Regions from separate parts of the Mesorhizobium sp. BH1-1-5 genome, predicted to be linked through region 1. Evidence: riboswitches for the same ligand, from Rfam matches in the RefSeq annotation. Region 1 holds a riboswitch; each other region holds the start of a gene.
What was found. Region 1 has a riboswitch for cobalamin ahead of LB572_RS27380 (CbtB domain-containing protein). Riboswitches for the same ligand answer to the same signal wherever they lie in the genome.
Positions count from the first base shown of each region.

Region 1 (10,394 bases):
TCGGCGTGACGCCAGCCGAATGCCGCAAGCGCTTCGCCGGCATCGCGGGTACCCAGCGCATCGGGACGACCTGCATCAAGCCGGCGGCGTATAGGCGACCTTCTCGCCATCCTCCTTGACGAATTCATGCACCGGATTGTCGAGCAGCGGCAGCACCACCTCCGATGGCCGACATAGCCTTGTGCCCTTCGGCGTTTCGACAATCGGCCGGTTGATCAGGATCGGATGGGCGAGCATGAAATCGATCAGCTCGTCATCGCTCCATCTCGGATCGGCGAGGCCGAGTTCGGCGTAGGGCGTCCCCTTCTCCCGCAACAGCTCGCGCGCAGAGATCCCCATCGCCGCAACCAGTTCCAGCAGCCGCCCGCGGCTTGGCGGCGTCTTCAGATACTCGACCACAACCGGCTCCTCGCCGCTGGCGCGGATTATGGCGAGCGTGTTGCGCGAGGTGCCGCAAGCGGGATTGTGATAGATCGTGATCGTCATGGCTATGCTTTCAGTGGCTGATATTACTGAACGGTTTGGGGTCCACCATGGAACTGCATCGCCCAGCTTAGCTAAGCCTGGTTGGCGGCGCCGTCGAGGTCGAGCTGTCGACACGACCTTCAAGCTGCAAGCCGCGTGACCTCTGGCTTAGGCAACAGGCAGCGGCAAGCCAGCCTTGCTGCCGCGCGAGCCGCTGCTGCTGCGACGGTCGGTCGGGCTGCTAAAATCTGATCATGCCATTGGCCTGCAACAGGTAAAGGCCCACGAGAACGATGGCGATCAGCGCCACCCAAACGGCTGTCCTGCTCATTCGTAAATCCCTGTCGATCGGCAGCAATGAACGCGCTCGCGCCGGTTGCGTTCCATGCGTGCCCGGTTGCACGTCACCCAGGGCAGGATCAAATGACGAATTGGTGAGACGGCCGCGCGTCAGTCCTTCGGCGCGTTGCTGTAGAGCGCCACGCCGACGCGGTCGTTGCGCCGCCATCGTACCAGGGCGCGATAGGCCATGTCGTCGGCCGGAACCTCGAGCAGGAAGCGGTCCGGGATGTTCACATCGGCGGCGATACGCAATTCGGCACCCTGCTCATGCTGATTCCTGACCGAGCAGCCGATCCTGACGCCATTGACGACGATCGTGGCTTCCTTGAGCACGAATTCGCGCACATGAAGACGGCGCTCGGTCTCGGGATAATCGGCCATATCCGGCGGGCTCCTCGGGCGAGGCTCTTCTCGCCACGGGGCAGCACCATAGCGGCGAGGCGTTTCCGTTCCGTTAGCGATCACTGAAACGGCGAAGCTCGTCCTGGCCCCGCTGCGGCTCCTCCGCAGGAGAGTGGTTCTCCGGCGCTATTTCGCGCCGGGGGCGAACCCGCTCGCATGCAGCACCCAGCGGCGGCCGTCACTGCGGAACTCGGTGTGCGACAGCGGCTCGATGTCGACCTTCCAGACCGAGGAGAGCGGTGCACCCAGCACATGCACCATGGCGGCGCGGATCGGCACGGCATGCGTGAGCGCCATGGTGTGGCCGCCCTCGGAGGCCAGGTGTTCCATCAGCGCGGCGACGCGCCGGACGACGGCGGCAAGCGATTCGCCGCCATGGGGCGCCGCGTCCGCGTCGGCGAACCAGGCCGCCATGCCTTCCGGGTCCTCTGCCTGCACCTCTTCGAAGCTTCGGCCGGCCCAGCGCCCGAAATCCTGCTCGCCAAGCAGCGGCTCGACCGTCGCATCAAGGCCGAGCGCCTCGGCCGTCTGCCGCGCGGCCAGCGCCGGGCTTGTCCAGACGCGGTCGGCGCGGCGCAGCGAAGCGGCCACCGCGACGGCGCGATCGAGGGCTCGCGGCTCCAGCGCCTCGTCACGCGGAAAGCGCCCCTTGCGCGTGGCCTGCGTCGCGCCGCTTGCGATCATCGTCAGGCGGGCGAGCATCCCAAAACTCCGTGGTCCAGTGAAATTTCGGCCGCGCGAAGCCGTGTTGGCCATTAGATGTCGTTGACAGGCGAACGAAGTGCTGACAAGTGTTTTAGCGCTATACGGGATTGGAAGCCGGTGCGAATCCGGCACGGTCGCGCCACTGTGATCGGCATCAGCCGAAAGTCAGGCCTTATTCCGCAGCATTGTTCGATCAACGGGACGCAGTATCCCACGGGAGGTCCATATGTCCGACACCACCTTCGCCCCCAGCTACGGTCCGGTTGCGATTCCGGTTCGCGAGCTTCTGCCCTGGGCTATCTTCGGCGGGCTGCTTTTGATGCTGGCCATCTATTTCGTCGGGGCTGAAGAAGGCGCGACGTCGCTGATCCGCGGCACGGCGGTGCACGAATTCGTGCATGACGGCCGCCACCTGCTCGGCTTCCCCTGCCACTAAAGCGGCTCGGCATCGCCGAACTCGCTTTCGATTCTGGTCTAACGCGATTCCGGACGGAAAACCGGCACGCAGTTTTCCTGGAATTGCTTGGTTGGTTGAACGCAATTCCGGACGGAAAACCGCTACGCACTTTTCCTGGAATTGTTTGGTTGGTTGAACGCAATTCCGGACGGAAAACCGCTACGCACTTTTCCTGGAATTGCTCAGAGGGATAAGTGACATGGTTGGAAAACTTTTGCTGCGCGGCATGCTTGTCGGGCTGGTTGCGGGGATTCTGGCGTTCGCCTTTGCCCGCGTCTATGGCGAGCCGCAGGTCGACAAGGCAATCGCCTTCGAGGAATCACAGGCCCAGGCCGCCGGCGAGGCACCGGAGCCCGAGATGGTCAGCCGCTCCACGCAGGCCGGCATCGGTCTCGCAACCGGCGTGCTGGTCTACGGCGCCGCGCTCGGCGGACTGTTCTCGCTGGTCTTTGCCTATGCCTATGGCCGTCTGGGCTCGCTTGGGCCGCGTGGCACGTCGGCGCTGATCGCGGTGCTCGGCTTCCTGGCCGTGATCGTGGTGCCCAGCCTCAAATATCCGGCCAACCCGCCCGCGGTCGGCAATGCCGAGACCATCGGCTACCGCACCGAGCTGTTCTTCATCATGATCGTGGTCTCGATCGCGGCCATGGTGGCGGCGGTGGGGTTGGCCCAACGGCTGTGGAAGCAGCTCGGCGCCTGGAACGCCTCGATCGTCGCGGGCCTCGCCTTCCTCGTCGTCTTCGCGCTGGTGAAGGCAGCGCTTCCCGACATCAACGAAGTGCCTGAAAACTTCTCGGCGACGGTGCTTTGGCAGTTCCGTGTCGCCTCGCTCGGCATCCAGCTCGTGCTCTGGACCGTCGTCGGGCTCGGCTTCGGCGCGGTTGCCGAGCGCGTGGTGGCGGTGCGCGACCAGCGCGGCCCTGCCCGGCGCTACGCCTGAAATCCGATGTACCGGCCGCCACGGTTCCTCGCCCTGGCGGCCAAATTGGCTCAACGGTCGATACGACCGCTGAACCACTTTGGTCTTTTGTTTTCTCGCAACTCCGGACGGAAAACCGCGGCACACTTTTCCTGGAATTGCTCGGCTGCGCTGCTGTTGGCACTTCTGGCCACGGCATCGGCGCAAGCGCATAGTGGCTCCTCGACCCCGCCTCCCCCCGGCATCCAGATCCCCAGCCTCACACACGGCCAGATGGCGGTGATCGCGCGCTACCGCGGCGACATTCTCGCACTTGCGCAAGCACAGACCGTGACCGACCCGACCTTCCGGCGGCTCTACAATCACGGCAACCTGCAATTCACATACTGCCTATGGGGCCTGATGCCGGGCAGCCTCGGCGACGAGGAAAGCCCGTTCAACGAATGCAGCCATGCCTATCTCGCCACCGCCAAGGCGCTGCTGACCTATATGGCGACGATGCCGTCGGCCGCGCACGAGGCAAAGGCGCTGATCTCCGCCATCGATGCCGACATGGTGCGCAGCGGCGCCTCCTGGATCCTGTGCCAGTACAGCGGCGAGGCCTTCAGCACCGGCGCGGTCGTCGAGCCCAGATGGCGGGAGATGGTCTTCCATCTGCCGAGCCTGGCGGTCGTGCTGGCCATGATCGCGGCTCTGATGACGGCCGCGTGGTCGATCTTCGGTGCGAGACGCGCACGCGCGGTCTGACTGGCTCAGGCCGGCTGACCCAGATGCTCTTCCTCAATCTGCCGGTGCGCGATCTGCAGGCAGCGACCAAGTTCTATCTCGCGATCGGCGGCAAGCTCAATCCGCAGTTTTCGAATGATCAGGCCAGCTCGATCATGTTCTCCCAAACGATCGGGATCATGTTGCTGACGCATCAACACTACAGCCAGTTCACAGCCCGGCCGATCGGCGACGCCAAGCGCGAGAGCCAGATGCTGATCGCGCTGACCGTCGACAGCAAGGACGCGGTCAATGCGGTGATCGAGAAAGGCGTTGCGGCAGACGGCCGTGCCGATCCAAACCCGGTGCAGGATCTCGGTTTCATGTTCAACCGCCACATCGAAGATCCGGACGGCAATGTTTGGGAGTTCCTGTGGATGAATCCCGCAGCCATGCAGCAGCCATGCAATAGAGCGCCTGTAGCGCCCCCGTACTGGAATGACGCCCTGGAAGCGACGGGCAGCAGCACCCTCGCTTCCATGTCCGGGCAATGCCTGCAGTCGTCCTCGACCAACCTTGGCATCCCTGTGTCCGCGCCCACGCCTGGGGCGTGCCGTCGCCAGTCCGGCTAGCGCATTGCGGCGCGCTGGCGTAAGCATCGGCATCGTCCGGCCTCCGGATTCGCAGCCGCCAGCAGCCATGTTCGCCCCCGAAGCCTTTGCCGTCACCGCCGCTATATGCAGCGCGCTGAGCTCCATGTTCCTGAGCGAGCTCAAGGGTCGCGTTCCCTTGCTGCAGCTCGCCCGCTGGCAGATGCTCGCGACCTTCGTGATGACCGGCTCGGTGTCGCTGGCGATCGGCGGCTGGCACACGATCGGACCGAGGGAGTTCTGGCTGCTTGCCGGATCGAGCTTCGCCGGCATCAGCATCGCCAGCACGACCTATTTCGCCACCATCTATTCGGTCGGCCCGCGCATCACGGCGCTGCTGTTCTCGCTCACCTCGCCTTTCGCGCTCGCGCTCGGCTATCTCGTGCTCGGCGAAACCATCAGCCGCTGGCAGGCGCTGGGCGTCGCACTGGTGCTTGCGGGCATCGTGCTGGCGATCGGCATGCCGCGACGCTTCCTCAAGCGCGGCGACCTGGCGCCGGCGATGCCGGTCGTCACCCCGTCCACCGTGCCGGTCAGCACCGCGCCCGGCCCGCCGCTTACCGGGCGCCTTGGACCAGGCGTCGTCCTCGGCGTAATAACTGCGCTCGGCCAGGCGATCGGCACGCTTCTGGCGCGGCCGGCCATGGCCGCCGGCGTCGAGCCGTTCAGTGCGATGGCGCTGCGCTCGGGCCTCGCCGTGATCCTGTTCGTCGCGCTTGGCGCGACGCCGTTCGGCAGGGGGAAACGGGAGGCTGTCCAGTTCGGCACGGTCGGGCTTGCCGTGCTTTCCGCCTTCGTCCGCACTTCGCTCGGCATGTCCTGCCTGATGGCGGCGCTGCGCACCGGCAATGTCGGCATCATCTCGACGCTGTCCTCGATGACGCCGGTCCTCATCCTGCCGATGGTGTGGCTGCGCAGCGGGCACAGGCCGACAACCGCAGCCTGGGCCGGCGCATTGCTGGCGATCCTAGGCACGGCGCTGATCAGCCTTGGGAGAGTCTAGCCCCGGACGTTAGGTGTATCGCGGGCCGACTCCAAGAATGCCTGTCTCACCCATGCGCGTGCTCATGGTGATGGCCTTCCGGTTCCGCCATGGCGAAGGGCAGATCCTCGCTGTCGGCACCCGCTGCCAGTTGCAGCCTGGCGCTGAACTCATGCGGCTCGGCCGGAGCGACCAGGCTTTGCAGATAGTGGTGATCGCCGCCGACCGGAGACAGCGACAGGCTTTCAACCGCGCCGCCGGCCCTTTCGATGGCGACGTTCGCCCGCAGGCCTTCGGCGTGACGCGACAGGCGCAGCCGCATGCGCTCGCCCTGCGGCGTGTCGACGATCTCGAGCAGCCCGCTGGCGAGCTGGCCCGAGACCAAGAAGGGGTCGGGCGCATGGTGGTAACCGCCCTCGGCTTCCGGCTCGGCAAAGCGCACCGTTGCGACGTCAAGCGCGGGAATATGCGCGAAGAGCTCGGTCTTCAGCGACGCAGCGATGTTGTTGGCTGCGGCAAGCAGCAGCCCGTCATTGACCGCGATCTCCACATCGACATGCAGCTTGTGGCCGAGCCAGCGGGCCTTGGCGTCGACCACTCTTTCGATCCCCGCGACGCGGTCGGCGGCGTGGCGAATCTCGCCAACGAGGCCGGGCTCGACGCCGTCCAGCATGCGCGTCAGCACCGAGCGCGCCGATTGCCAAACGATGCCGAAGATGGCGACGGTGATGATGAGGCCGATGATCGGGTCCGCCAGCGGATAGCCAAGCCAGACGCCGAGCGCGCCGGCGACGACGGCGAGGCTGGTGAGCCCGTCGGTGCGGGCGTGATAGCCATCGGCGATCAAGGCGGCGCTGTTGATCTGACGGCCGACACGAATGCGGAACACGGCCACCGCCTCGTTGCCGAGGAAACCGATGATGCCGGCAGCCGCAAGCCAGCCCAGGAACTGGACCGGCTGCGGGTTGAACAAGCGGCTGACCGCCTCATATCCGGCGACGAGCGCGCTCGCCAGGATGATGAGCACGATGATGATGCCGGCAAGCTCCTCGACCCGGCCGAGGCCGTAGGTGAAGGTGCGGGTCGGCTTGCGCCGGGCCAGCGCGAAAGCGATCCAGAGCGGAATGGCCGTGGTCGCGTCGGCGATGTTGTGGATGGTATCGGCAAGCAGCGCCACGCTGCCCGAGACCATGACGACGACGATCTGCAGGGCGGCGGTGATCGCCAGGATCGCGAACGACCATTTGATCGCCCATATGCCGCGATCTGTGGTGGCGATGGTGGCGTCGATCACGCCATGGGGTGGCCGTGCGGTCCGTGATGGTCGTGGCCATGCCCGCCATGATCATGCCCGCCGTGGTCATGTCCGTGCGAGCCGAAGCCGAACCAGTCGAGAACTTTTCCCACATCGCCGCCTCACAGATATTTGGTGAGCTGCTTCAGCTCTTTGAGCGTGTCCCTGGTCGGCTCGCCGCCTTCGACAAGGCAATGCTCGATATGGTCGTGGATCAGCTCGCGCTTGGCGTTGCCGACGGCGCTTTCGACGGCATGGAGCTGCTGCGCGAGATCGAGGCAGGAACGGCCCTGCTCGAACATTGTGAGCACCGCGGCGAGATGGCCGTGCGCGCGCTTGAGCCGGACGATGATATCGGGATAGGAGCTGTGTACTGTCATGCTGGTATCCTATCCCCCTGGATACCACAACGTGCAAATAGACCCTGACATTTCGCTTCCAGAATGCTTCGCTCGCAACGGCAGGTATCGGCCGGCCAAGCCTTTGCTGGGGTGGCACTGCTCTGTCGCTAATGCGCCGCCGCCCTGGCATAGCGCCCGGGCGGCTGGCCGACATGGCGACTGAAGGCGGTGCTGAAGGTGCTGGCGGAGCCATAACCGACGCGCTCGGCGACCTCGGCGATATCCGCCTCCTGCCGTCGGAGCAGGTCTTTCGCCAGCGCCATGCGCCAGGCGAGCAGATATTCCATCGGTGGCACACCGACGCTGCGCATAAAGCGGTCGAAGAAGGCGGAGCGCGAGAGTGCTGCCTCCTTCGCCAGCTCGATAATTGTCCACGGTCGCGCAGGATCGGCATGCATCAGGCGGATCGCCTCGGCCAGCCGCGCGTCGCCCAGGCCGCGCAGCAGGCCGGCCGGCGCGTCGGGCGTCTGCGTCTGGCGCAAGGATTCGACCAGCAGGATTTCCACAAGACGGGTGAGCACAAGGTCGCGCCCCGCATGTTGCCCGGTGGCCTCATCGATCAGCAACTTGACCAAGGTCGACAGCCGCTCGACGCCGCGGACATGCACCTGAGCAGGCAGGAGCGAAACCAGCAGGCCGGAATCCTCGGTATCGAACAGGAAATAGCCGCCGAGCATGCGCAGATCGGGCGGACCGTCCTGCCGGCCATGCCGCACCTCTTCCGCGGCGGCCGCGGCGAGATTGGGGTCGATGAGGGTCGGAACGACGGGCTCGAAGCCCGTCATGGTGAAGCCAGGTGTGGTCGGCAGCAGCACGAAATCGCCGGCTTCCAGCGTCAAGGGCGGCTGGCCGTCCACAGCAAGGCGGCATGCCCCCTCGATGACGACAGCGAAGCTTGGATGGCCGAAATCCGCGTAGCGGACACCCCAGCGCCCGGCGCCGCTGATGCCCTTGGTGAATACGGCGCGCGGCCTGAGCAAGCCTATGACTTCGGAGAGCGGATCGACCATATCGGGACTTTTACAAACAAAATATGGACTGTCAATTATAGATAGTCCTGATCCCTGCCCGTAAATCTTGTCACCGTGAAAACCGAGCAACAAGGAACGATCCCATGAAAACCATCCTGATCACCGGCGCTTCCTCGGGCTATGGCCTGGAGACGGCGCGCCATTTTATCTCGAACGGCTGGAACGTCGTCGCCACCATGCGAAGCCCACGCCAGGACGTGCTGCCGGCTTCGCCAGCATTGCGCATCCTGCCGCTCGACGTGACGGATGACAAAAGCATCGCGGCGGCGGTCGAAGCGGCGGGTCCGATAGACGCGTTGGTCAACAATGCCGGCATCGGCGTCGCCGGCGCCTTCGAGGCGACCCCGATGGCGCATATCCGCAAGGTCTTCGAGACCAACACGTTCGGTGTCATGGCCATGTGCCAAGCTGTCATTCCGCAGATGCGCGAACGCCGCTCCGGCGTCATCGTCAGCGTGACCTCGAGCGCCACGCTGGCGCCCTTCCCGCTGGCGGCGCCCTACACCGCCAGCAAGCAGGCCATCGAAGGGTTCACCGGCTCGCTGGCGCTGGAGCTCGCGCCCTTCAACGTGCTGGCCAAGCTGGTCGAACCTGGCTACGGGCCGACGACAAGGTTCACCGCCAACACCGGCGTAAATGTCCAGGACCTCATCCCCGAGGCTTATGCCGACTTCGCCAAGGCAATCTTCGGCGATCTCGCAAATCCAGCCATGACCAAGGCGCTGACCACCAGGGAAATCGATGTCGCCGAGGGCGTGTGGCGGGCCGTCAACGACACGACCGGCACGCTGCGCTTCCCCGCCGGCGCCGATGCGGTCGCCCTGTCTCCGGCGGCTCGAGGGGCAGCGTGCAATGCCGGGGGTCACCGCGGCCCCCGGCGTCCCTAGCGATGCGGTCGTTGCCCGGCGGCCAAGACGGCAAGCATGGATAGCTGCTATGGTCGGCGTTGCGGCTCGCGCTCTATCCCGGGGGTTGTTCCATGTCGCTCGTTTACAGACCTGCTCGCGCCGATGATCTTTCCGCCACCGATGCGCTGGTGGTCGCCAGCATCAACGACCTTACCGTTCGGCACGGCTTTGGCCCGATGGCGGCGATGAGCCCGCCCAATTTCCAGCTGTTTTCGCTCGAGGATGACCCCGACGGCCTTTGGGTGGCGGAAGATGACGGGGGCATTGCGGGCTTCGCCTGGAAGCTGGGTCTGCGGCGATGTCTGGTTCCTCGCCCAGCTGTTCGTCGATCCTGGCCGACAGGACCACGGCATCGGCAACACGCTGCTGGAGCGCACCATGGAGCACGCCCGCACATCCGGCGCGGCCCACAAGGCTCTCATCACGTTCACCTTCAATCGTGTCTTGCAGGGACTTTACATGCGGCACGGCTTGTTCCCCAAAACGCCGAACTACATTCTCAGCGCCCCGCGCGAACGGGTGACCAGGGCATTGGCTCGATCGCCATTGCACGCGGTTGAGATAGACGGCAGCGCCGCGACGATCGTGGGAAACCGGCTTCTCGGCCAGTCTGCGCACATAGTCCCGGACGACAGCCGCTGAAGCCATCCTGCGCTTGACGCGAAGACGTCGCAGCAGACTCACGACGAGACGGCTTTGCCAACTTGGGCCCGCGTTGCTGGAAGGTCGCGGTTGCGTCGACGATGTCGTTGCCGTGTTCATGTCCATGTTCGTTCCGGTGCGGTTGAATGCTGTCTTGCCCATGAAGGCGGTGTCGCTGCCATGACGAGCCGGAAATCCCGTCTGTGACATCGGGGCGAATTTTTCCAAGACCGCAAGGACCGGCCTGCGGCTGTCGGCGGCAACCAAATGCTTGTTTTGCCGTTTATTTCAGCGACTGGCGGCTTTCAACGTGGCGCCAGCCGGCTCCGTCGGCGAGATGCCGCGCGGGGCGGAAAGGAGGCCGCAATGACACGGCCGGCAGTGGAGATAGGCGACAGGGTGGCTGTCATCGCCACGGTGGTCGAACGCATCGATGACCGCGTGACGCTGAAGCTCGACGGGGACAGCCATAATTATTCGATGGTGGAGCC
Region 1 is NZ_JAIUIM010000026.1:46,582-56,975, forward strand. Features, by position in the region: gene arsC (arsenate reductase (glutaredoxin)) at 76-486, opposite strand; gene LB572_RS27370 (PilZ domain-containing protein) at 916-1,188, opposite strand; gene LB572_RS27375 (histidine phosphatase family protein) at 1,336-1,911, opposite strand; adenosylcobalamin (AdoCbl) riboswitch at 1,997-2,140, shown strand; gene LB572_RS27380 (CbtB domain-containing protein) at 2,141-2,350, shown strand; gene LB572_RS27385 (CbtA family protein) at 2,571-3,311, shown strand; gene LB572_RS27390 (hypothetical protein) at 3,468-4,037, shown strand; partial or broken gene LB572_RS27395 (VOC family protein) at 4,052-4,453, shown strand; gene LB572_RS27400 (DMT family transporter) at 4,695-5,648, shown strand; partial or broken gene LB572_RS27405 (cation diffusion facilitator family transporter) at 5,695-7,034, opposite strand; gene LB572_RS27410 (metal-sensing transcriptional repressor) at 7,044-7,301, opposite strand; gene LB572_RS27415 (AraC family transcriptional regulator) at 7,430-8,332, opposite strand; gene LB572_RS27420 (SDR family oxidoreductase) at 8,437-9,240, shown strand; gene LB572_RS27425 (GNAT family N-acetyltransferase) at 9,514-9,903, shown strand; gene LB572_RS27430 (hypothetical protein) at 10,270-10,394, shown strand, end outside.

Region 2 (10,394 bases), on a different contig from region 1:
CGACAAGGCTGCATACTAAAACTACATACGCTGCGTATGAATGTGAGATAGTTCATACGCTGCGTATGTCAATTGGCATACGAGACGTATGTGAATAGGGCCAGGCCATGCATAGACCGCGCCAGGAGATGATCGCCGAGACACGCGCCAAGCTGATCGCGGCCGCTCGCCATGCCTTTGGCACGATCGGCTATGCCGAGGCCTCGATGGACGATTTCACCGCGTCGGCCGGCCTCACGCGCGGCGCGCTCTACCATCATTTCGGCGACAAGAAGGGGCTGCTGCAGGCGGTGATCGCCGAGATCGACGGCGAGATGGCTGTGCGCGTGAACGAGGTGGCCTCGAAGGCGCCGACCCGCTGGCAGCATTTCGTCGACGAATGCACCACCTATATCGAGATGGCGCTGGAGCCGGAAATCCAGCGCATCATGTTCCGCGACGGGCCGGCCGTGCTCGGCGACCCGGCGCAATGGCCGAACGCCAATGCCTGCACGGCCTCAATGACCGATCACCTGACCGCGCTGCAGGAAGAGGGCGTGGTCGTTCCCGACCTCGACCCGGAGACGACCTCGCGGCTTATCAATGGCGCCAGCAGCCAGGCCGCGCAGCGCATCGCCAATTCCAAGGATCCCGAAGCGACCTCGAAGAAGGCGATCGCGGCGTTCAAGCAATTGCTCGAAGGCTTGCGCAAGAAGGCCTGACCGGACGCTTGGGTAACCAAGCCACCGGGTTGTGCACCGGTTTCGGACCGACGCTACCCTCCCGTGATTGACAATCGCCGGGGCAAGCGCATCCTCCACCGCCAACTCATACAGCGCCGCGCGTTCTTTGAACGCGCAAAGGACGCTGTAAAACTTGATTTGGCGCATGATCCCTTTCCGAAAATCGATTCCGATTTTCGGGGTCATGCGCGGGGTGTGGAGAGTCGGGGCCATGTGGGACTTCAGCATTGGCCGGTCAGTGTCCATCATGATGCGGACATGGCCGTTCATCGTCTTTCGCATGATCGTCTATTTCGGCATCACCGTCGCCTACATCATGGCGACCGGCACGGGCGCCAGCGTCGGCTACGGCGTCGGCCATATCTCGACCGATCCGGACGGCCCGACGTCCTTTGCGCTGTGGGGCGGCGTGGTCGGCTTCGGCGTCGTCTCGATCGCCGTCTACTGGATCCGCGAATACATCCTTTATGTGCTGAAAGCGGGCCATATCGCCGTCATGGTGCATCTGATCGACGGCCACGACGTGCCCGACGGCCAGGGCCAGATCGCCTATGCGAAGGAGGTGGTCACCCAGCGTTTCGCCGAGGCCAACATCCTTTTCGTCGTCGACCAGCTGGTCAAGGGCGCCATCCGCGCCATCACCGGCCTGATCGGCGGCATCGCCGCATTCCTGCCTATTCCGGGCCTGAGCGGCCTGGTCAGCTTCATCAACACGGTGATCCGCCTGTCGCTGACCTATGTCGACGAGATCATCCTCGGCTACAACATCCGCATCAATTCGAACTCGCCCTTCGAGACGGCGCGGCAAGGCGTCGTGCTCTACGCCCAGAACGGCAAGCATATGGTCAAGAACGCTGTCTGGCTGGCGGTGATCATGTGGGGCGTGTCCTTCGTCATCTTCCTGTTGATGCTGGCGCCCGCGGCCGCCATCCTTTGGGTCATGCCGGGCGAGCTTGCCGGCTGGGCCTTTGTGCTCGCCATCGTCTTTGCCTGGGCCTTCAAGGCCGCCTTCATCGAGCCCTTCGCCATCGCTTCGCTGATGCAGGTCTATTTCGAAGCGATCGAAGGCCAGACGCCTAATCCCGAATGGGACCGGCGGCTCGCCGAGACCTCGTCGAAGTTCAGGGAGTTGCGCGACAAGGCGCTGGGCTCCTTCGGCGGCGGCTCGCGCTGGGATACGCCCCGAGCTGCTTGATCATGGCTTCGATGTGCTGCCAAGCCTCGCAATCGCCGATTTGAGCGGTGCCTCGCCGGCGCCGCGAAAGGTCTCGCTCATCACCAGCTCGGGCAGGGGCAGGCGCTTGCCCCAGCCATGCGCTTCCAGGTCCGGCTTCGGCGCGAAGGCCGAGACGCGGCCGACGCAGAGATAGGCAATCGGCGTGACATGCTCGGGGATCGACAGAAGCCGCTTCAGCGCCTCGGTTTCGATAATGCTCACCCAGCCGACGCCGACGCCTTCGGCCCGCGCCGCCAGCCAGAAATTCTGCACCGCGCAGACGGTGCTGTAGAGGTCCATCTCGGGGTTGTGCCAGCGCCCCAGCGGCGAATCCTTCGAGCGCTGCCGGTCGCAGGTGATGCACAGATTGAGCGCGCTTTCGCAGATGCCTTCGAGCTTCAGCTTGCGGTAGAGCGCCTGCCGTTCCGCCTCCATCGCCGGCAGTTCCTGCTCGCGCGCGGCGAGGAACAGGTCGCGCACCTGCTGCCGCCGTGCGGCGTCGCGGATGACGATGAAATTCCACGGCTGCATGTAGCCGACCGACGGCGCGTGATGGGCGGCGGTGATGAGCCGCGCCAGCACACTGTCATCGAGATCGTCGGATACAAAATGGCTGCGCACGTCACGCCTGGTGAACATGGCCCGGTAGACCGCGTCGCGCGCCAATTGGTCAAAATCATCGCCGCTCGCGGCGATCGCTGCTGCCTTCATCGCTTTTCCCCATGCGACAAGCAGTCTCCCGCCTGACCAAGCGGGTGACCATGTCTGCCGGGCCGGTCTTCTGGCTCGGGATCGTCCCGCTCCGGCGCCTTCCCGTCAGCGACAGTGGCTTTGCCGGCGCGGTCCCCCTTACAGCGTTGGGCACGCCACGGAGTTCAACCGTGTTCCCGATTCTCCCGCGTCGCGGGCACCAGGCAGCGAGATGACCTTATCGCGAAGTCTGGGCCGCGCCAATGGCGCCAGCGACACGGGCTGACGCAATTTTCCCCAGCCATTCGGCTTTCAAACATGGTCATCCGCGCCGCCGGTGCCTAGATTAGGCGCCATGGCCACCCGTCTCTACACGCACCCGATCTTTCTGGAACACCTGACGCCGCCCGGCCACCCGGAGCGGCCCGACCGTCTGCGCGCCATAGAGCGCGTGCTCGACGACGAGGCTTTTTCCGCGCTCGACCGCGTCAAGGCGCCCGAAGGCGATGAGAAAACCATCCTCTATGCGCATCCCGAGGATTTCGTCGAGCGCGTGCGCGCGGCGATCCCCGAAAACGGCATCGTCTCGATCGACGCCGACACCAGCGCCAGCCCGAAAAGCTGGCAGGCGGTGGTGACGGCGATCGGCGGCGCCAACGCTGCGGTGGACGACGTCTTCGAGGGCCGTGCCGCCAACGTCTTTGTCGCCGCCCGTCCGCCTGGTCACCATGCCGAAAAGACCACGGCGATGGGCTTTTGCCTGTTCAACACGGCGGCGATCGCCGCTCGCTACGCGCAGAAGAAGCACCAGGCCGAGCGCGTCGCCATCGTCGACTGGGACGTCCATCACGGCAACGGCACGCAGGACATTTTCTGGGACGATCCGTCAGTGCTTTACTGCTCGACGCACCAGATGCCGCTTTACCCGGGTACCGGGGCGAAGAGCGAGACCGGTGCCGGCAACATCGTCAACGCGCCGCTCGCGCCGCAGACCGGCAGCGATCTGTTCCGCGACGCCTTCCTGTCGCGCGTGCTGCCGTCCATCGACGCATTCGCGCCGGACCTGATCATCATTTCCGCCGGCTTCGACGCGCACCATCGCGACCCGCTCGCCGAGATCAACCTGACCGAGGACGATTTCGACTGGGCGACCGGCCAGTTGATGGAACGCGCCAGCCGCCACAGCTCCAACAGGCTCGTCAGCCTGCTGGAAGGCGGCTACGATCTGCAGGGACTGGCATTTTCAGTCGCCGCCCATGTCGGGCGGCTGATGAAGGGATAGGGTATGGCAGTGGAAGGCAATGAGGACGTCAAGGCGATGAGCTTCGAACAGGCGCTCGACGCGCTGGAGAAGATCGTCGATGATCTGGAGCGCGGCGACGTCCCGCTCGACCAGTCGATCAGGATCTATGAGCGCGGCGAGGCGTTGAAGGCGCATTGCGACCGGCTGCTGAAGGCCGCCGAGGACAAGGTCGAGAAGATCAGGCTGTCGCGCGACGGCAAGCCGGTAGGAACGGAGCCGCTCGACGCCGACTGAGGTGTATTGATATTCAGGTGAGGCCGGCCTGCAAATGGCGGCCTCCTGCGCTTCCGGTGCTCACGTACTTCAAGTACGCTCCGCTCCGGTTCTCGGAAGCCACCATTTTCGGCTCGGCCTGACCTGAATCTCAACACACCTCGGTGCATGATCTCAGACCGGGCAGAGCAAGCAGGTAAGGAGTTCAAGCCATGTGCCGCAACATCAAGACCCTGGCTAATTTCGAGCCGCCGGCGACCAATGACGAAGTGCATGACGCAGCGCTTCAATTCGTGCGCAAGCTGAGCGGCTCGACGAAACCTTCGAGGCGCAACGAGCATGCTTTCCACCATGCTGTCGAGGCGATCGCAGCGATCGCGCGCGAGTTGATCGACTCGCTCGAGACCAGCCAGGAACCCCGCAATCGCGAGGAAGAGGCGGCCAAGGCGAAGGCCAGGTCGGCGCTTCGCTTCGCCTGAGGAACCGACATGAGCTTCTTTCCGGGAAACGATCCTGAACCCGGCGATGCCTTCGCCTGCGATCAGATCGAACTGATGGTCATTCCGAACGCCAAGGATATCGGCGGTTTCGAGGTGCGTCGCGCCTTGCCGACGGCAAAACGCCGTCTGGTCGGCCCGTTCATCTTCTTCGACCGCATGGGCCCGGCCATCCTGCGCGCCGGCCATGCGCTCGACGTGCGCCCGCATCCGCATATCGGCCTGTCCACCGTCACTTACCTGTTCGACGGCAAGATCAGGCATCGCGACTCGCTCGGCACCGAAATGGTGATCGCGCCCGGCGACGTGAACCTGATGACCGCCGGGCGCGGCATCGTCCATTCCGAGCGCACGCCGGAAGAACTGCGCGGCGCGCCGATGTCGGTCTCCGGCCTCCAGACCTGGCTGGCGCTGCCGGACGGCAAGGAGGAGATTGCTCCGGTTTTCGCCAACACCTCGATGGCCCGTCTGCCCGAGATCGATGCCGAGGGCGTCGGCGGCCGCGTCGTCATCGGCGAATTCTCAGGCCTGCGCTCGCCCGTGGCGACCGCTTCGGACACGCTTTATGCCGATCTGCGCCTGGTCGCCGGCGCCAGCGTGAAAATTCCGGCCGATGCCGAGGAGCGCGCCATCTACACGCTGGAAGGCGAAGTCTCGATCGCCGGCGATGTCTTTCCGGCCGAGCGGCTGCTGGTGTTCAAGCCAGGCGAGGAGATCGTCGTTTCCTCCGAGCGCGGCGCGCATTTCATGCTGTTCGGCGGCGCTTCGCTGGGTTCCAAGCGCTATATCTGGTGGAATTTCGTCTCGTCCTCGAAGGAACGCATCGAGCAGGCCAAGCAGGAATGGAAGACAGGCCGCTTCGATATCGTTCCTGGCGATGAGGAGGAGTTTATCCCGCTGCCGGAGGGCTAGGGATCGCTCAACCTCGCGTCACGGACACACATTTACATTCGCCCACCGGCGGCCTATTCCGGCGCATGATTATGGCGCAATTTGCTGGTAGCGCCGTGTTCGATCAATTGAGGTAGGACGCGCCCGAGTGAAGCCAGACACGCCGCTGCTCGATAAGGTCCGCATTCCGGCGGATCTGCGGACGCTTGATGAGAGCGCGCTGCCGCAGCTCGCGGCCGAGCTGCGTGCCGAGCTCATCGACGCCGTGTCGCAGACGGGCGGCCACCTCGGCGCCGGCCTCGGCGTCGTCGAGCTCACGGTTGCCCTGCACTATGTCTTCAACACTCCGGACGACCGGCTGATCTGGGACGTCGGCCACCAGGCCTATCCGCACAAGATCCTGACCGGTCGCCGCGATCGCATCCGCACGCTGCGCCAGGAAGGCGGCCTCTCCGGTTTTACCCGGCGCGCCGAGAGCGAATACGACCCGTTTGGCGCGGCACACTCCTCGACCTCGATCTCGGCCGGCCTCGGCATGGCCATGGGGCGCGACCTGTCGGGCGGCCGCAACAATGTGATTTCCGTGATCGGCGACGGATCGATGTCGGCCGGCATGGCCTTCGAGGCGCTGAACAATGCCGGCGCGCTCGATGCCCGGCTGATCGTCATCCTCAACGACAACGACATGTCGATCGCGCCGCCGACCGGCGCGATGAGCGCCTATCTGGCCAGGCTCGCCTCCGGCAAGGCCTATCTGGGCCTGCGCGATTTCGGCAAGAAGCTGACATCCTATCTCGGCAAGCGCGCCGACCGCGCCATCGCCCGCGCCGTCGAGCATGCGCGCGGCTACGTCACCGGCGGCACGCTGTTCGAGGAACTCGGTTTCTATCACATCGGCCCGATCGACGGGCACAATCTCGAACATCTGATCCCGGTGTTGAGGAACGTGCGCGACAACGGCAAAGGCCCGGTGCTGATCCATGTCGTGACCCAGAAGGGCAAGGGCTATGCGCCAGCGGAGGCCGCGGCCGACAAATATCACGGCGTCAACAAATTCGACGTCATCACCGGCGCGCAGGCCAAGGCGCCGGCCAATGCGCCCGCCTACACCAAGGTCTTCGCCGAGAGTCTGATCCAGGAAGCGCGCGAGGACGACCGCATCGTCGCCATCACCGCCGCCATGCCGAGCGGCACCGGCCTCGATCTGTTCGGCGAGGTGTTTCCGCAGCGGACCTTCGATGTCGGCATTGCCGAGCAGCATGCGGTGACCTTCGCAGCGGGGCTGGCCACCGAAGGCTACAAGCCCTTCGCCGCCATCTACTCGACGTTCCTGCAACGCGCTTACGACCAGGTCGTGCACGACGTAGCGATCCAGAAACTGCCGGTGCGCTTCCCGATCGACCGCGCCGGTTTCGTCGGCGCCGACGGCGCTACCCATTGCGGCGCTTTCGACACGACCTTCCTCACCACGCTGCCGGGCTTCGTCGTCATGGCCGCGGCCGATGAGGCGGAGCTTCGCCACATGGTGCGCACCGCCGCGTCCTATGATGACGGCCCGATCGCCTTCCGCTATCCGCGCGGCAACGGCGTCGGCGTCGACATGCCGGAGCGTGGCTCGGTGCTCGAAATCGGCAAGGGCCGCATCCTCAAGGAAGGGACGAAGGTCGCGCTGCTTTCCTTCGGCACGCGGCTGCAGGATTGCCTGTTGGCCGCCGAGGAACTTGGCGCCGCGGGCCTTTCCACCACCGTCGCCGACGCCCGCTTCGCCAAGCCGCTGGACGAGGATCTCATCCGGCGTCTCGCCCGTTCGCACGAAGTGCTGGTCACCGTGGAGGAGGGCGCTATCGGCGGCTTCGCCAGCCAGGTGCTGCATTTCCTCGCCCATGAAGGCCTGTTGGAAAGCGGCCTCAAGGTCCGCCCACTGGTGCTGCCGGACATCTTCACCGATCACGCCAAGCCGGAGAAGATGTATGCCGATGCCGGCCTGGACTCGGCCGGCATCGTGCACACGGTCTTCGCCGCTCTCGGCCGTGGCGTTCAGGCGCAGCGCGCCTGAATCAAAACTTCAAGACGCTGAATCGGTTTGCCGGCTTCCAGAAGCAATTCCAGCAAAAGTGTGCAGCGGTTTTGCGTCCGGAATTGCGTCAGTCTAAGATTGTAAGTATTTGTTAACGCTTACGTTTGGCGGTTCGCTTACCCTGTCTCTTGGCCGATTTTCAACGACGCCCTGCTAAGACCTTGGTCCTAGGCTGGGGGTTTGAACAATGAAGTCGTTCCTTTGCGGCATGGCCTTGCTGGTTGCCATGGCCGCGCCGGCGGCAGCCGAGACGCGCTACGACCGCAACCTTGAAAAGGCGGTGCTGGATATCGTCGCCGGCAAGATGGGCAACATCCGCGGCGCCTTCTCCTACAAGCAGGTTCCTCAACTCGTCGTGGTGCCGGACGTGACGGCGCCCCCCGCGCCGGCGCCCGTCGAGACGCCGCGCAAGGAAGCCTCCGGCAATGATGGCCTGGCACCGGCTGTCGAGCGCCGGGTTTCCCGCACCGTGTTCTAGAGCGGTCCGCCGTTTCACGGAAACGCCAAACCGCTCTATCCTTTCCTTTGACGCAATTCCGGACGGAAAACCGTTTCACACTTTTCCTGGAATTGCTCAGAACCACATATCGCGCACGCAGCGGCCGTCGCGCGGCAGGTCGTCGAAACTATCGAGACCGTCGAAATGGTCGATCGGCAGGTCGGCGACGTCCTGCGGCGGTGCCAGCCTGACATTGACGGCGATGCGCGTGCGGCCGCTCTTGCCTGAACGCAGGCCGCGCCAGGCGACCACGCAGGCGCAGGTTGGACAGAATAGGATCTCCAGCGCGGGTTCGGCCACCTCGGCGCGCGTGTAGGACTTCAGCGGCCCGGCGACGCGGAGGCGCTCGTCGACATAGTCATAAGCCCAGAGCGCGCCGTAGCGGCGGCAAAGCGTGCAATTGCAGGCGGTGATTCCGCCGGGATCGCCTTCCAGCGTCCAATGGGCCGCGCCGCAATGACAGGTCCCCTTCAGCATTGCCACCTCCACCTGTTGCCTCGGGCATTCTGCAGCCTGTCGCCCGATATTCAAACCCATTGCGTTCGCGCCCGGCTTTCGCCAATGAAGGCCGATGAACTCCCCTTTGCCAGCCAGCCAGCGCCAGCGGCTCGACGAATTGCTCGTCGGGCGCGGTCTGTTCGCCAGCCGCTCGCGCGCCCGCGACGCGATCGAGCGCGGCACGGTGACGGTCGACGGTGCCGTCGCCCGCAAGCCCGGCCAGCTTGTCGCGCCGGACTGCCTGGTCGCCATCGACGATCCGGCGCAGGCCTATGTGTCGCGCGCCGCGCTGAAGCTGATCGCCGGCCTCGACCATTTCGGCCTGGACCCTTCGGACTGCGAGGCGCTCGATATCGGCGCCTCGACCGGCGGCTTCACCCAGGTGCTGCTCGAGCGCGGCGCGGCGCACGTCACGGCGATCGATGTCGGCCACGGCCAGATGCATCCCGACATTGCCGGCGACCCGCGCGTGACAGTGATCGAAGGGCTGAACGCCCGCGATCTGAGGGCAGCCGATCTCGGCGGCCGCGTTCCCGACTTCCTTGTCTGCGACGTCTCCTTCATCTCGCTGAAGCTGGCGCTGCCGCCTGGGCTGGAACTGGCGGGCGAGGGCGCCGCGGCAATTCTCCTGGTCAAGCCGCAATTCGAGGCCGGGCGCGAGGCGATCGGCAAGGGCGGTCTGCTCAAGGATCCGGGCGATGCCGTGCGCATTGCCGGGACCCTGCGCGATTGGCTGGCCGGTATTCACGGCTGGCGGGTCCTCGGGCTGCACCCGTCGCCGATCGAAGGTGGCGACGGCAATCGCGAGTTCCTACTCGCCGCCGTGAAGGATGGGCGATGAGCACACGCTTGACGATCGCAAGGCTCGGTTCGCAGGGCGACGGCATCGCCAATGCCGAGGGCGGGGAGGTTTTCATCCCGTTCACGCTGCCGGGCGAAACCGTCACCGCCGCGCGCCAGAAGGACCGCGCCACGCTGATGTCGGTCCTGGAAGCATCGCCGCTCAGGATCGATCCGGCCTGCCGCCATTTCACCGAATGCGGCGGCTGCGCGCTGCAGCATTACGACGCCGACGCCTACCGGCAATGGAAGCGCGAGAAGGTCATGCAGGCGCTGAAAGCCAAGGGCATCGCATGCGATATCGCCGCGCTGGTGCCGTGCGCGCCGCACAGCCGCCGCCGCGTCACCTTCAGCGCCAGGCGCACCGAGGCCGGCATGCTGCTCGGCTTCGTGCGCGCGCTGTCCTCTGAGATCATCCCGATCGAGGAATGCCCGATCTCGCTGCCGGCGATCGTCGCGGCGCTCGATAAATTGCGGGCCCTGGCCGACCTAGTCTGCTCCACGCCGAAAGCGTTTCACATGACGGTTACCGTCACCGCTTCGGGCCTCGACATAGCTGTCCATGATGCCGGCAAGCTTGGCGACCACCAGCGCCGTATTGCCTCTAACTTCGTCATGGCCGAAGGCCTGGCGCGGCTTTCGGTCGATGGCGAGATCGTCGTCGAGCCGAAGAAGCCGGTGGTGCAGTTCGGATCGGTCGCGGTCGCGGTGCCGCCCGGCGCCTTCCTGCAGGCGACTGAGGCCGCCGAGCAGGCGATGGCTGGTCTTGTCGGCCAGCATCTGTCGCGCGCCAGGAAGGTCGCGGACCTGTTCGCCGGTTGCGGCAGCTTCGCACTGCGTCTTGGCGCGAAGTCGGAGGTTCATGCCGTCGAAGGCGATGCCGCGGCAATTGCAGCGCTTGACCGCGCCTACCGCTTCGCCACCGGCCTGAAGCGGGTGACCGCGGAA
Region 2 is NZ_JAIUIM010000023.1:60,479-70,872, reverse strand. Features, by position in the region: gene LB572_RS26115 (TetR/AcrR family transcriptional regulator) at 108-701, shown strand; gene LB572_RS26110 (hypothetical protein) at 934-1,917, shown strand; gene bluB (5,6-dimethylbenzimidazole synthase) at 1,918-2,649, opposite strand; cobalamin riboswitch at 2,692-2,868, opposite strand; gene LB572_RS26100 (histone deacetylase family protein) at 2,984-3,910, shown strand; gene LB572_RS26095 (exodeoxyribonuclease VII small subunit) at 3,914-4,165, shown strand; gene LB572_RS26090 (DUF2277 domain-containing protein) at 4,357-4,623, shown strand; gene LB572_RS26085 (pirin family protein) at 4,633-5,553, shown strand; gene dxs (1-deoxy-D-xylulose-5-phosphate synthase) at 5,681-7,588, shown strand; gene LB572_RS26075 (hypothetical protein) at 7,797-8,087, shown strand; gene LB572_RS26070 (GFA family protein) at 8,184-8,585, opposite strand; gene LB572_RS26065 (TlyA family RNA methyltransferase) at 8,680-9,447, shown strand; gene LB572_RS26060 (class I SAM-dependent RNA methyltransferase) at 9,444-10,394, shown strand, end outside.
Region 2: another riboswitch for cobalamin. It lies ahead of bluB (5,6-dimethylbenzimidazole synthase); the one in region 1 lies ahead of LB572_RS27380 (CbtB domain-containing protein).

Region 3 (10,394 bases), on a different contig from region 1:
GCCAGCTGGAGCCGCCGCATTGCGTGCACATCCACCACGAGAACTATCCCGACATCGCCTCGTTCATCGCCAAGCAGGTGCGCTACGCGCTCACCGACGACTACGACCCCGATCCCGAAAAATTCGACTTCGGCATCTACCTGGCCGAGGCTCATGCCGAATTCGCCAGGCGACACGAGCCCTCGCAGGACGGTGAGCTTTCGACCGCCGTGGCCACCGTGCTTGCATGGGATCGCATCATGCGCGGGCTGATCCATTGGGAACGGCTTGGCCGCCGGCAGTCGCTCAACGCCGCCTTCTCGCTGCCGATCTCAATCGCAGCGGCGCCAGGCAAACGCTCGCGTCCAGGCACGCCGCTGCGCAACGTTCCGCGCGAGATCGGCCGATGGATCCGCAGGGAGATGTTGGGCCGACGGAACTGAACGACCAGTGGCGCCTGCGCAACTGTGCCCGAAGACCGGGAGGTCATGGCCGACGTCGCATCAACATGGTGACGACGAAGAAGGCGCCGAGCGAGCTGGTGATGATACCGATCGGCAGTTCCTGCGGCGGCAAAAGCGTGCGGGCAAGCAGATCGCTGGCCAGAAGCAGGATCGCGCCGAACAGCGCGCAGGTCACTATCAGGGGCCGGTGCAGCGGACCGGCCAGCGGCCGGCCGAGATGCGGGATCATCAGGCCGACGAAGCCGATGACGCCGGCCACGGCGACGAGAATGGCGGTCGCCAGGGCAGCGACGAGGAATGTCGTTCGACGCATCCTTGCCACCGGCACGCCGAGGCTCTCCGCGGCGCTTTCGCCGGCGAGGAAGGCATCGAAACGGCGGTGGTTCCACAGGCCGTAGGCAAGGATGATGCCGGCACCCAGCGCCGCCAGGCCGATATTGTCCCATCGCGCAAGACCGAGCCCGCCCATGGTCCAGAACAGTACCGAATGCGCGGCGCGCTGGTCGCCGGCGAAGACGAGATAGTTGGTCAGCGCGGTGAACAGGAAGGAGACCGCGAGGCCGGCAAGGATCAGCCGCTCCGGTCCCTGCCCCCTCACCCGCGGAACGAGCAGGAGCACGATCGCCGCTGCCAGCATGCCGCCTGTGAAGGCGGCGAGCGGGAGCGTCCAGATGCCGAAACTGTCGCCAAACACGGTGATGACCGAAACGGCGCCCGCGGCCGCGCCCGAGGACAGGCCGAACAGGAACGGGTCGGCGAGGTCGTTCCTGGTGACGGTCTGCAACAGCGCGCCGACAACGCCGAGACCAGCGCCGACGGCGATCGCCAGCAGCGTGCGCGGCAGCCTCAAGTCCACGACGATGCTGCCGACCGGGCCGGATGGGCTCTGGCTGTCGAGCCCCGCCGCATGCGCCAGCGCGCCGACGACCTCGCGCAAGGGTATCAGCGTCGAGCCATAGGCGATCGAAAGCAGCGCGAGCGCGACCAGCAGGATCGCGCCCAGCGCCATCGCCAGGACGAAGGGCTTGCGGTGTGGTCTCAAAACGCTTCCGGATGCATGGCCCTGGCGATCTTGCCGATCGCCTCGATATTGGCGGGTCCGGGCGTCAGCTCGGCGTAGCGCAGCGCAACGAAGCGCTCGTTCCTGACGGCGTCCGTCTCTTTCATCGCCGGGTGGACTTTAAGGAAATCGAGCAGCTTCCTGTAGCCGCCGCCATCCTGGTAATCGAGCAGGATCAGGAACTGCGGATTGCGCGAGGCGACCGTTTCCCAGTCGGTGTTGCCCCAGCTCGTCTCCATGTCGGCCATGATGTTCTCGCCGCCCGCGGCAGCGATCATGGCGTTGGGAATGGCGAACTTGCCGGCGGTGAAGGGCTTGTCCTCGCCGGAATCGTAGAGGAACACGCGCGTGCCCTTGGCGCTGCCCACTTTCGCGGTGATGCCGGCGAGCTCGGCCTTCCAGCCGTCGACCAGCTTTTCGGCCTCCGCCTCCTTGCCGAAGATCTTGCCCAGCTTCTCGACGTCGCCGTAGAGCAGGTCCATCGAGGCGGCGGGACGGTTCTTGTCGAGATGGACGCAGCTCTCGGTCAGCACCAGCGTCTTGATGCCATGTGGGGCAAGCGTGTCGGGGGTGACCTCGCCGCCCGGCTTCATGCCGTAGTACCAGCCGGCGAAGAAGAAATCCGGCTGCACGGCGACGAGGTTTTCAAGCGTCGGATATTTCGGCGCCAGCTCCGGGATGGCGCCCTGCTCGGCCTTGAACTCCGGGCCGACCTTGTACCAGCCGGTGATGCCGGTCAGCCCGACGATCGACGGCTGCAGCTTCAGCGCGAAGGCCATCTCGGCCATGTTGAGGTCCTGGATTACAGCGCGTTTCGGCGGCGCGTCGAAGGTGAGCGGCTTGCCGCAGCTGTCGACGGTGACTGGGAAAGCGAAGGCGGCCGGGGCGACGAGCGACAGGGCCAGCGACAAAGCGAGGCGTTTCACGGAATGATGCTCCTTGTTTTGGGGTGGGCAGGTTCAGGATGGCGACGACGCGCGCGTGGGCAGCTCGAAAACGGTGAGCTCGCGGTCCTCGGTCGGGTGCCGCAGGCGCAGCACATCGATGCCGAACACCTCGCGGATAAGCGGCTGCGCCAACGCCTCGCGCGGCGGCGCCAGCGCATGCAGCCGGGCGTTGCTCATCACCGCGACGCGAGTGGCGAAGGGCGCCACAAGCGCGAGGTCGTGCAGCACGGCGACCACGGTCATGTTGAATTCGGCCACCAGCTCGAGCAGTTCTGCGCGGGCGCGCGGGTCAAGGTGATTGGTCGGCTCGTCGAGGAACAGGATCTTCGGCTCTTGCGCGATGGCACGGGCGAGCTGCGCGCGCTGGCGCTCGCCGCCGGAGAGCGAGCCGATGGCGCGCGCAAGCAATGGCAAGAGCCCGGTTCGGCGCAGCGCCTCGACGACGATGTCGCGGTCGTCGTGCCGGCGCCTCAGGCCGGCGTGCGGGACGCGGCCAAGCTCGACATAGTCGATGAGCGCCAGCCGTGGATCGGGCTGGTCGGTCTGGCCGACGACGGCGATGCTGAGCGCCCGCTCGGCGGCGGTGATCCTGTCCAGCCGGCGCCCGGCCAAGCGAACCTCGCCGCGGCTCGGCGACAACGCCCCGCACAACATGCGCAGCAGCGTCGTCTTGCCGGCGCCGTTCGGGCCGATGATGGCAAGGCGCTCACCCGCCGCCAGCGACAGGCTGAGATCCTCGACCAGGGTCCGGCCGTTTGCCGTGGCGCGCAGATCGCGGGCTTCGAGCAGGGGCGCGCTCACCGGACTTGCTCCGTTGCCTTACCCGCGGTGGGGATGCGCGCCAGTATCTTGCCGGCGAGCCTTGCCGGACGCTGGCCGGAATTGCACCAGCCGTCGGGCAGCGAGGCATAGAGCCTGGCGAATTCGACCAGCGGGCCGGCATCGGTGCCCCTGTCGATGGAACCGAAGAGATAGGTGGCTTTGCCTTGCGCCTTGAAGGCCACGGTCAGCGGCCGCGCGCAGCCGGCCATGCAGTCGATGGTCTCGATGGCAAAGGAAGGTGTCTGCCGCAAGGAGAGCCTGGAGCGAAGGTCGGCGCATAAATCCCCGCCGGACCTCAGCCCGGTCAGGGTGTCGCGGCACAGCGAACAGACGATGATACGATGGCTTGAGGCTTCCAACATTTCCGTCACTTTCCAAAATGGCGACGGAAGGATGCTGGGCGAGCCGGCCGACAGGACGGTGCCCGCGTCTCCTCCCGGCACACCCCGTCCGGTCAACTCGTGTCGATGGCAGGTCTCCTGGCTCGCGGGTCGCTGCGCCATCCGCCTTCCCAGCCTTGCCGGCCAGTGGCATTTCGGATGGAGCTCGCCGCTCACAGTTGCGGGGGCAGCCACGGGTTCGACCCAAAGCGGATCTCACCGTGTTCCCTTTTCACCCCTCGCCTTGCGGCTCGGGGACCATGACGCAGCCATCGTAGGTTGTCGCCGTCCGAGTCGCAACGGGCCTCTGTCCGCTCCTTGCGCGAGAGACGTGGCGGGATCGTCGTGTCGTTGCCGCAAGTTTCTGACCCTTTTTGATATGTAATAACATTACCAACTAGCCTACGCTACTTGGCCTGTCAACGTCGTTCGACTTCGCTTGAAACGCAATTTCGATCAAACTGGCGCGCGGCGCGGCGGCTAGGGTCGGCCTGCCAAATGCGAGGAACCATGAACCCGACCGAGAAAGCGCTGTGGTTTGTCGAAAGCCACCTGCCCGACGCCATCAGCCTCGACGAAATAGCGGCAAGCAGTGGCGTGTCGCGCTTCCATGTGACGCGCGCCTTCGGCGCGGCCACGGGACGATCGGTCATGGGCTATATGCGGGCGCGCCGCCTGAGCGAAGCGGCGCGCAAGCTGGCCGGCGGCGCGCCCGACATTCTTTGCGTCGCGCTCGATGCCGGCTACGGCTCGCATGAGGCGTTCACGCGGGCTTTTCGCGAGCAATTCGGCACCACGCCGGAGTTGGTGCGCGCGCAAGGCTCGACCCAAAACCTCGACCTCGTGGAGCCCATTCTGATGGACAGTTCGCTTCTCACCGCACTCGAGCCGCCGCGCTTCGAGACCAGCCGCCCCTTCCTCATCGCCGGCCTCGGCGAGCGTTATCGGGCGGGAACGGAGCTTCCATAAGGCGGAAGGGAGCGGACTTACCGGGTGCCGCTCCAGGTCCTTTTCGACCATTTCGTGATAGCATTGCAGACTGGTTCGGGCAAACGCTGCTGGGCGACCCGCGAACTAAAGCTCCAGGTTCCAGGTCTGGCCGACCAAGTCCTTGCCGAAGGAATGATGGCGTTCCTCGTCGACCAGCCTGAAGCCCGCTTCCTGGTAGATGCGGCGGGCCGCGCCCAATATGTCGTTGGTCCAAAGCGTCAGCGTCCGATAGCCCTTGGCGCGAGCGAAGGTGATGCACTCGTCGACCAGCCGCGCGCCGATGCCGAGGCCGCGCGCCGATGGTTCGACATAAAGCAGCCTGAGCTTCGCGACCTTGGGCGATTTGCGCACGACGAAGACCGAGCCGACCACCTCGCCTTCGCGCTCGGCGATCCAGCTTCGCTCCCATTGCGGGACGAAGTTCTTGACGAACTCGCCGAGGATCTCAGCGACCAGCGCCTCGAAGGTCTCGTCCCAGCCATATTCCTGCGCATAGAGCATCCCCTGGCGACGCGTGACCCAGCCGATGTCGCCGACCTGCAACGGCCGCAGGATATACGGCACCTTCGGTTCGGGCCTGTCGCCAAGCAGATCGTGGACGGTGCGCATGGCCTTGACCAGCCGCTCCTGGTCGGCCGGCGCCAGGCGATCGAGCAGCGCGCGCACCTGGTCGTGCGAATCCTGGTTGAGCGGCGCGAAGGCCTGGCTGCCCGCCAGCGTCAGCGCGATCGAGGCGCGGCGCGCGTCGGCCTCGCTTGCCTCGCGCTCGACCAAGCCGCGTTCCTCGAATTTTTTGAGGAGACGGCTGACATAGCCGGGGTCGAGGCCGAGATCGCGCACCAGGTCGCTGGCGACCAGCCCGTCACGATTGGCAAGTTCATAAAGCACCCGCGCCTCGGTCAGCGAGAACGGGCTCTTCAGCAGGCCTTCGTCGAGCAGGCCGATCTGTCGCGTGTAGAAGCGGTTGAAGGCGCGCACCGTATCGATGCGTTCCTTGCCGGGATGATCGTGGATGGTCATGGGAAGTCCTCCTGTCTTGGACAGGATCAATCATTTAGTTGACTGAGTCAATAAAATGCTTGTGGCGAGCCGCCTCACAACTTCGTCATTCCAGGGCGGAGCAAGGAGCGGAGCGACGCGCGCAGACCCTGGAATCCATGCCGGGACGGTGGTCAGGGAGTGCTACGCCGCAGAACGGAGTTCATGGACCCTGCATCAGGTGCCAAGGATCCAATTCGTTGCATAGCGGAAAGGTAACGGAATGGATTCTAGGGTCTGCGCTCCGCTTCGCGTCGCTACGCCCTGGAATGACGAGGTTGCCGGAAGGCCAGCGCCAAGTACGCCCGCAGTGGTGCCCCTCACCCCATCGGCAGAACCGGCCAGAACTCCACGATCCGTCCGCCGGCGAACACCGCAATCGCACCGAAATGCTGGAGCACGGCCTCGCTCTGCGTCGGCCGCAGAAAGGCATAGTCTCCCGGCTTCACGTCCACTCTCGCCGGCAAGCCCATCAATTGCTGGTTGGAGGAAAGGCCCATCAGGCCGTTCGGCTTCATGCCTTCGGGAAACACCGGCTCGGCCATCCACTTGCCGCCATAGAGGTAGCAGCCCTTGCGCGGAAAGAGGCCAAGCGCCTGCAAGGCCGTGGACAACCACGCGGGTCCCGGCAGCAGCGCATCACCCGTCTTCAGGATCGGCGTTGTGATGAAGGCGGCTGGCTGGAGGCCGTCCAGGCCGGGCGTGTCGAAATCCTTGGGCAGCACGAAGGCCGAGCCCATCGAGACTTCGTTGGCGACTGCCGCGCCATGCAGCAGCGCCGTCTTCGAGCCGCCGATGTTGAGGATGCGGCGCTGGTCTGGCTCCAGCGCCGCGACGAACTCCGCGGCCTTGGCCGAGGCCTGCTTCAGCGCCTTGGCCGCTCCACCGAACAGACCAGGAATCTCCGGCGCATGCGCCTCATAGGCCATGATGCCTTCGCAGTGCAGGCGCTCCGGTATCGTCAGCGCCTTGATCTGCGCGGGGTCTGCAAAACCGCCGCGATGCAGGCCGACATCCACCTCGAAGGCAAAGCGCAATTCGGTGTCGAGCGCGGCGGCCATGGCGCCATATTCGGCTAGCCTCTCCGATGTGTCGATCAGCCAGCAGACGCGCGACCACCAGCCAGCGCCGCCCCTGGTCAGCGCGGCCTTGGCGGCACCGACCGGCATCGGCTTGCCGTAGAGCAAGTCGCCCTCGGGAAAGGCGTCAAGCACGGCCTGCGACACCGGCGGATGGAAGGTCATGAAGCGGTCGGTGCCAAGCGCCCTGGCGATATGCGAAAGCAGCGGCACGCAAGGCAGCGACTTGTCGACCAGCCGCACGCCAAGGCCTGGCGCCAGCCTATCCTTCACCAGCGCGATGTTGCGGTCCAGCCGGTCGCGGTCGAGCACCAGGCAGGGCCGGAAAATGTCGGCGGCCCTCAATGCTTCGGACAGGGCAGCAAAATAGGCGTTCATGGTTGGATGCCGAACAGGCCGGCCATATAGGGCGAGACGAAACGGTTTTGCGGATCGATGTCTCGGCGCACCGCCATCGCGTCGTCCCAGCGCGGATAGAGTTTTTTGAAATCCGCCGCCCTCAGGCTATGCATCTTGCCCCAATGCGGCCGGCCGCCATATTTGCGGAAGATCGGTTCGGCGGCGCGCATGAAGGGCAGCGGATCGTTGGCCGCATCATGGTGGATGGCGATCGAGCAGGTCAGCCTCTTGTGGAAAGGCGAAAGCCAGAATTCGTCGGGCGCCACCGAACGCACCTCCATCGGGAAATAGACTTCCGGAAAGTGCTTTTCCGTCAGCGCGATGATCTCGGCCAACGCTTTGGGACCTTCCTCGTAAGGCAGGTGGTACTCCATCTCGTTGAATTTGGTGCGACGGTCGCTGGCGTAGACGTTGAGCCAGTCCTGCACATAATCCTCGGAGGACACTTTCTTCACCGCGCCCCGGATCAGCGCGCGGCGCAGCGACGGCAGCCAGCGCAAGGCCGTGCGCAGCTTTCGCAGTGTCGCCAGCCCTTCCTCATCGTCCTCGGTCGGCCGCGCCGTCGTCGGCGCGTCGCTGATATCGCTGGCGATGAACTGCACATAGTCGGCGAAGGGGATGTAGTAGAATTCCGCCGAGCGATGCGCGGCCATCATCGTCTCGAAATTCTTGAGCATGTCGCCGACCGGCAGCACCCATTTGCGGCGGCGCAGCCGATAGGTCGCAATGTTGTTCACCGCCACTTCGGTCAGCACGCCGAAAGCGCCCAGCGCGACGCCGGTGGCGTGGATCATATCCAGGTCGTTCGCACGGCTGAACTCACGCAGCTTGCCTCGCCCATCCACGAGTTGCAGCGCCTCGAGCTGCGTGTGATAAGCGCCGAGCGTCGGGCCTGAGCCATGCGTTGCGGTGCCCAGCGCGCCGCCGATCGCCTGCTTGTCGATGTCGCCCATATTGGGCAGGCCCTGGCCGATGTCCTGGAGGATGTGCATCAGGGCGCCGAGCCGCGTTCCCGCCCTCACCCGCGCCCGGTTGGCCGCGGCGTCATGCGAGACCAGCCCTTCGATCTTCTCCAGCGAGACGATGGTGCCCTCGGACTGCACCAGCGGCGTGAAGGAATGGCCGGCGCCGGCGACGCGCAGCGGACCGGGCGCCGAGCGCACCAGCTCGGCCAGTTCGCCGGCATCGGCCGGCGTCGCGATCCGCTTCGGGGAAGCCTTGACGAAGCCGGACCAGTTGCTCCAGGCGTTTGCCATATTGGTTCTCCCGCTCAGGCCCGGCCGCGGCGGCGCGCGACCAGCACGAAGACGCCGAGCAGAAGCACACTGGCCAAAGCGGTGGCGGCGGCGAATTCGGGCACCGGCCGGAAATTCGCGCCGTCGATCAGCAGCGAGGCGGCGATCGGGCCGATGGCGAGGCCGAAGAGTTGGGCTGCCGGCACCAGGAGCACCGCGGTGCGCGTCTCGTCGGCGGTGATGGCGAGGCGGATCTGGTAAGGCACGATGAAGAGCAGGATGAAGCCCATCACCAGCGCCACCGCCCAGAACACCGAAACCCCCGGGCTGGAAGCGAGCAGAACCGAACTGATCGCCGCGACGATGCCGATGATCGTGATGGCAAAACGATAGTCGATGCGCGCCTCGAAGACAGTCGCGGTCAGGGCGCCGATCACCTGCGCGGCCAGGCTTGCCGAAACCATCAGGCCGACGGTCCGGCCGTCGATCCCGAACTGGGCGCCGATGGGCTCGAGGAAAGCCCAGACGGCGCCGAAGAACATGAAATAGCAGAAGATCGACAAGAGCGCGGTGATCGCCGGCACGGTCGCGACATTGGCAAACTGCTCTTCCTTGGGCAGGTCGGCATAGTCGTCCGGCACGGTCCAGGCGACGATCAGCGACAGCAGGCAGACGATGCCGAGCGCGATGAAGCCGCCGGCCGAACCCGCTCTCGGCACCGCATAGAGCGCGAGGATCAGCGCCAGCGCGCATTGCGCCAAGGTCTGCAGCGTGACGAAATAGCCGCCGATGCGCTCGGCCCGGCGCGAGCGGGCGATCAGCTCCGTCGCGACGGCGACCAGCCCGCCCTCCGCCAGACCGGCCAGCGTGCGTGCGCCGATCAGCGTATTGGGACTGCCGGCATAAGCAGTCCAGAAGTTGGCGAGCGCCAAGAGCACGAGCAGCACCGCGCTCTTCCAGCGCATGTTCCTGGCGGGGAGCAGCATCGCCACGATCGCCGAGCCGATGGCGATCGCGATCATCTCGGCGGTGGCGACCAGCGCCAGCTCGTCGCCGCTGACATGGCCTTCCGTGTAGAGCGCGCCGAGCAGCACCGGCTGCAATCCGAGGATGAGCAGGCCGACCGAGCCGATCCATAGCGCCGAGGCCAGTTGCAGGCCGGTCGGGTTGCCGACAAGCCAATCGCCGTTTTCCGCTTGCACGGCTTGCGATGCAGTCACGAGGTGCCCTCCCTTGCAGCTCGATCGAAAAACTGACAAGTTGTCAGCATTTGGCGAAACTGATACTTGATCATGTTTCTTGTCAACCGCGAATTCGCGAGTTCTCACGAGATTTGGCGCATGACGCAGATTAGGCGAGCGGCGACGGAACCGCGGCGAAGGCCGAAACAGGAGCGCAGCCGCGAGCGCATCGACGCGATCCTCGCCACCACCATGCGGCTGATCGGCGAAAAAGGCATCGACGCGGTGACGATGAAGGAAGTCGGCGCGCTGGCCGGCGGGCCGATCGCCACCGTCTATCATTATTTTCCGAGCAAATCGGCGATCCTGGCGATGCTCTACGAGCGGTTTTCCGAGGAAAGCCGCGCGCGTTTCGGCGCGATCATCGCCGGGATAAGCGGGCCGGGCGACGTGACCGCGGCGGCCGACCGGCTGCTCGATGATTATTACGGTCGCGTCGCGGCGGACCCGGCGATCCAGGACCTGCAGAACGCCATCCAGGCCGACAAGGCATTGCAGCATCTCGACATCGCCGAGACGCGGCATCAGGCGAAGATGTTCTGCGACCATGTCGCGCCGATGCTTAAAGCCGAGCAGCGCGAGGCGTTCGGGCGCGTGGTGTTTCTGATCTTCCAGCTTGCCGGCGGCGTCGTGCGGCTGGCGCTGACGCAGGACAAGGAAGAAGGCCGGCGCACGATCGAGGATTATCGCTCGATCATCCACACGCAGTTGAAGCTGTTTCTCTGAACGCGATCAGGCGTCTAGCTTCGGCCCCAGAATC
Region 3 is NZ_JAIUIM010000003.1:39,883-50,276, forward strand. Features, by position in the region: gene LB572_RS04525 (glycosyltransferase family 2 protein) at 1-422, shown strand, start outside; gene LB572_RS04530 (FecCD family ABC transporter permease) at 466-1,452, opposite strand; gene LB572_RS04535 (ABC transporter substrate-binding protein) at 1,482-2,429, opposite strand; gene LB572_RS04540 (ABC transporter ATP-binding protein) at 2,463-3,251, opposite strand; gene LB572_RS04545 (DUF1636 family protein) at 3,248-3,634, opposite strand; cobalamin riboswitch at 3,724-3,930, opposite strand; partial or broken gene LB572_RS04550 (helix-turn-helix domain-containing protein) at 4,163-4,609, shown strand; gene LB572_RS04555 (helix-turn-helix domain-containing GNAT family N-acetyltransferase) at 4,727-5,662, opposite strand; gene LB572_RS04560 (alanine racemase) at 6,001-7,137, opposite strand; gene LB572_RS04565 (D-arabinono-1,4-lactone oxidase) at 7,134-8,414, opposite strand; gene LB572_RS04570 (MFS transporter) at 8,429-9,613, opposite strand; gene LB572_RS04575 (TetR/AcrR family transcriptional regulator) at 9,734-10,360, shown strand; gene LB572_RS04580 (LysR family transcriptional regulator) at 10,367-10,394, opposite strand, start outside.
Region 3: another riboswitch for cobalamin. It lies ahead of LB572_RS04545 (DUF1636 family protein); the one in region 1 lies ahead of LB572_RS27380 (CbtB domain-containing protein).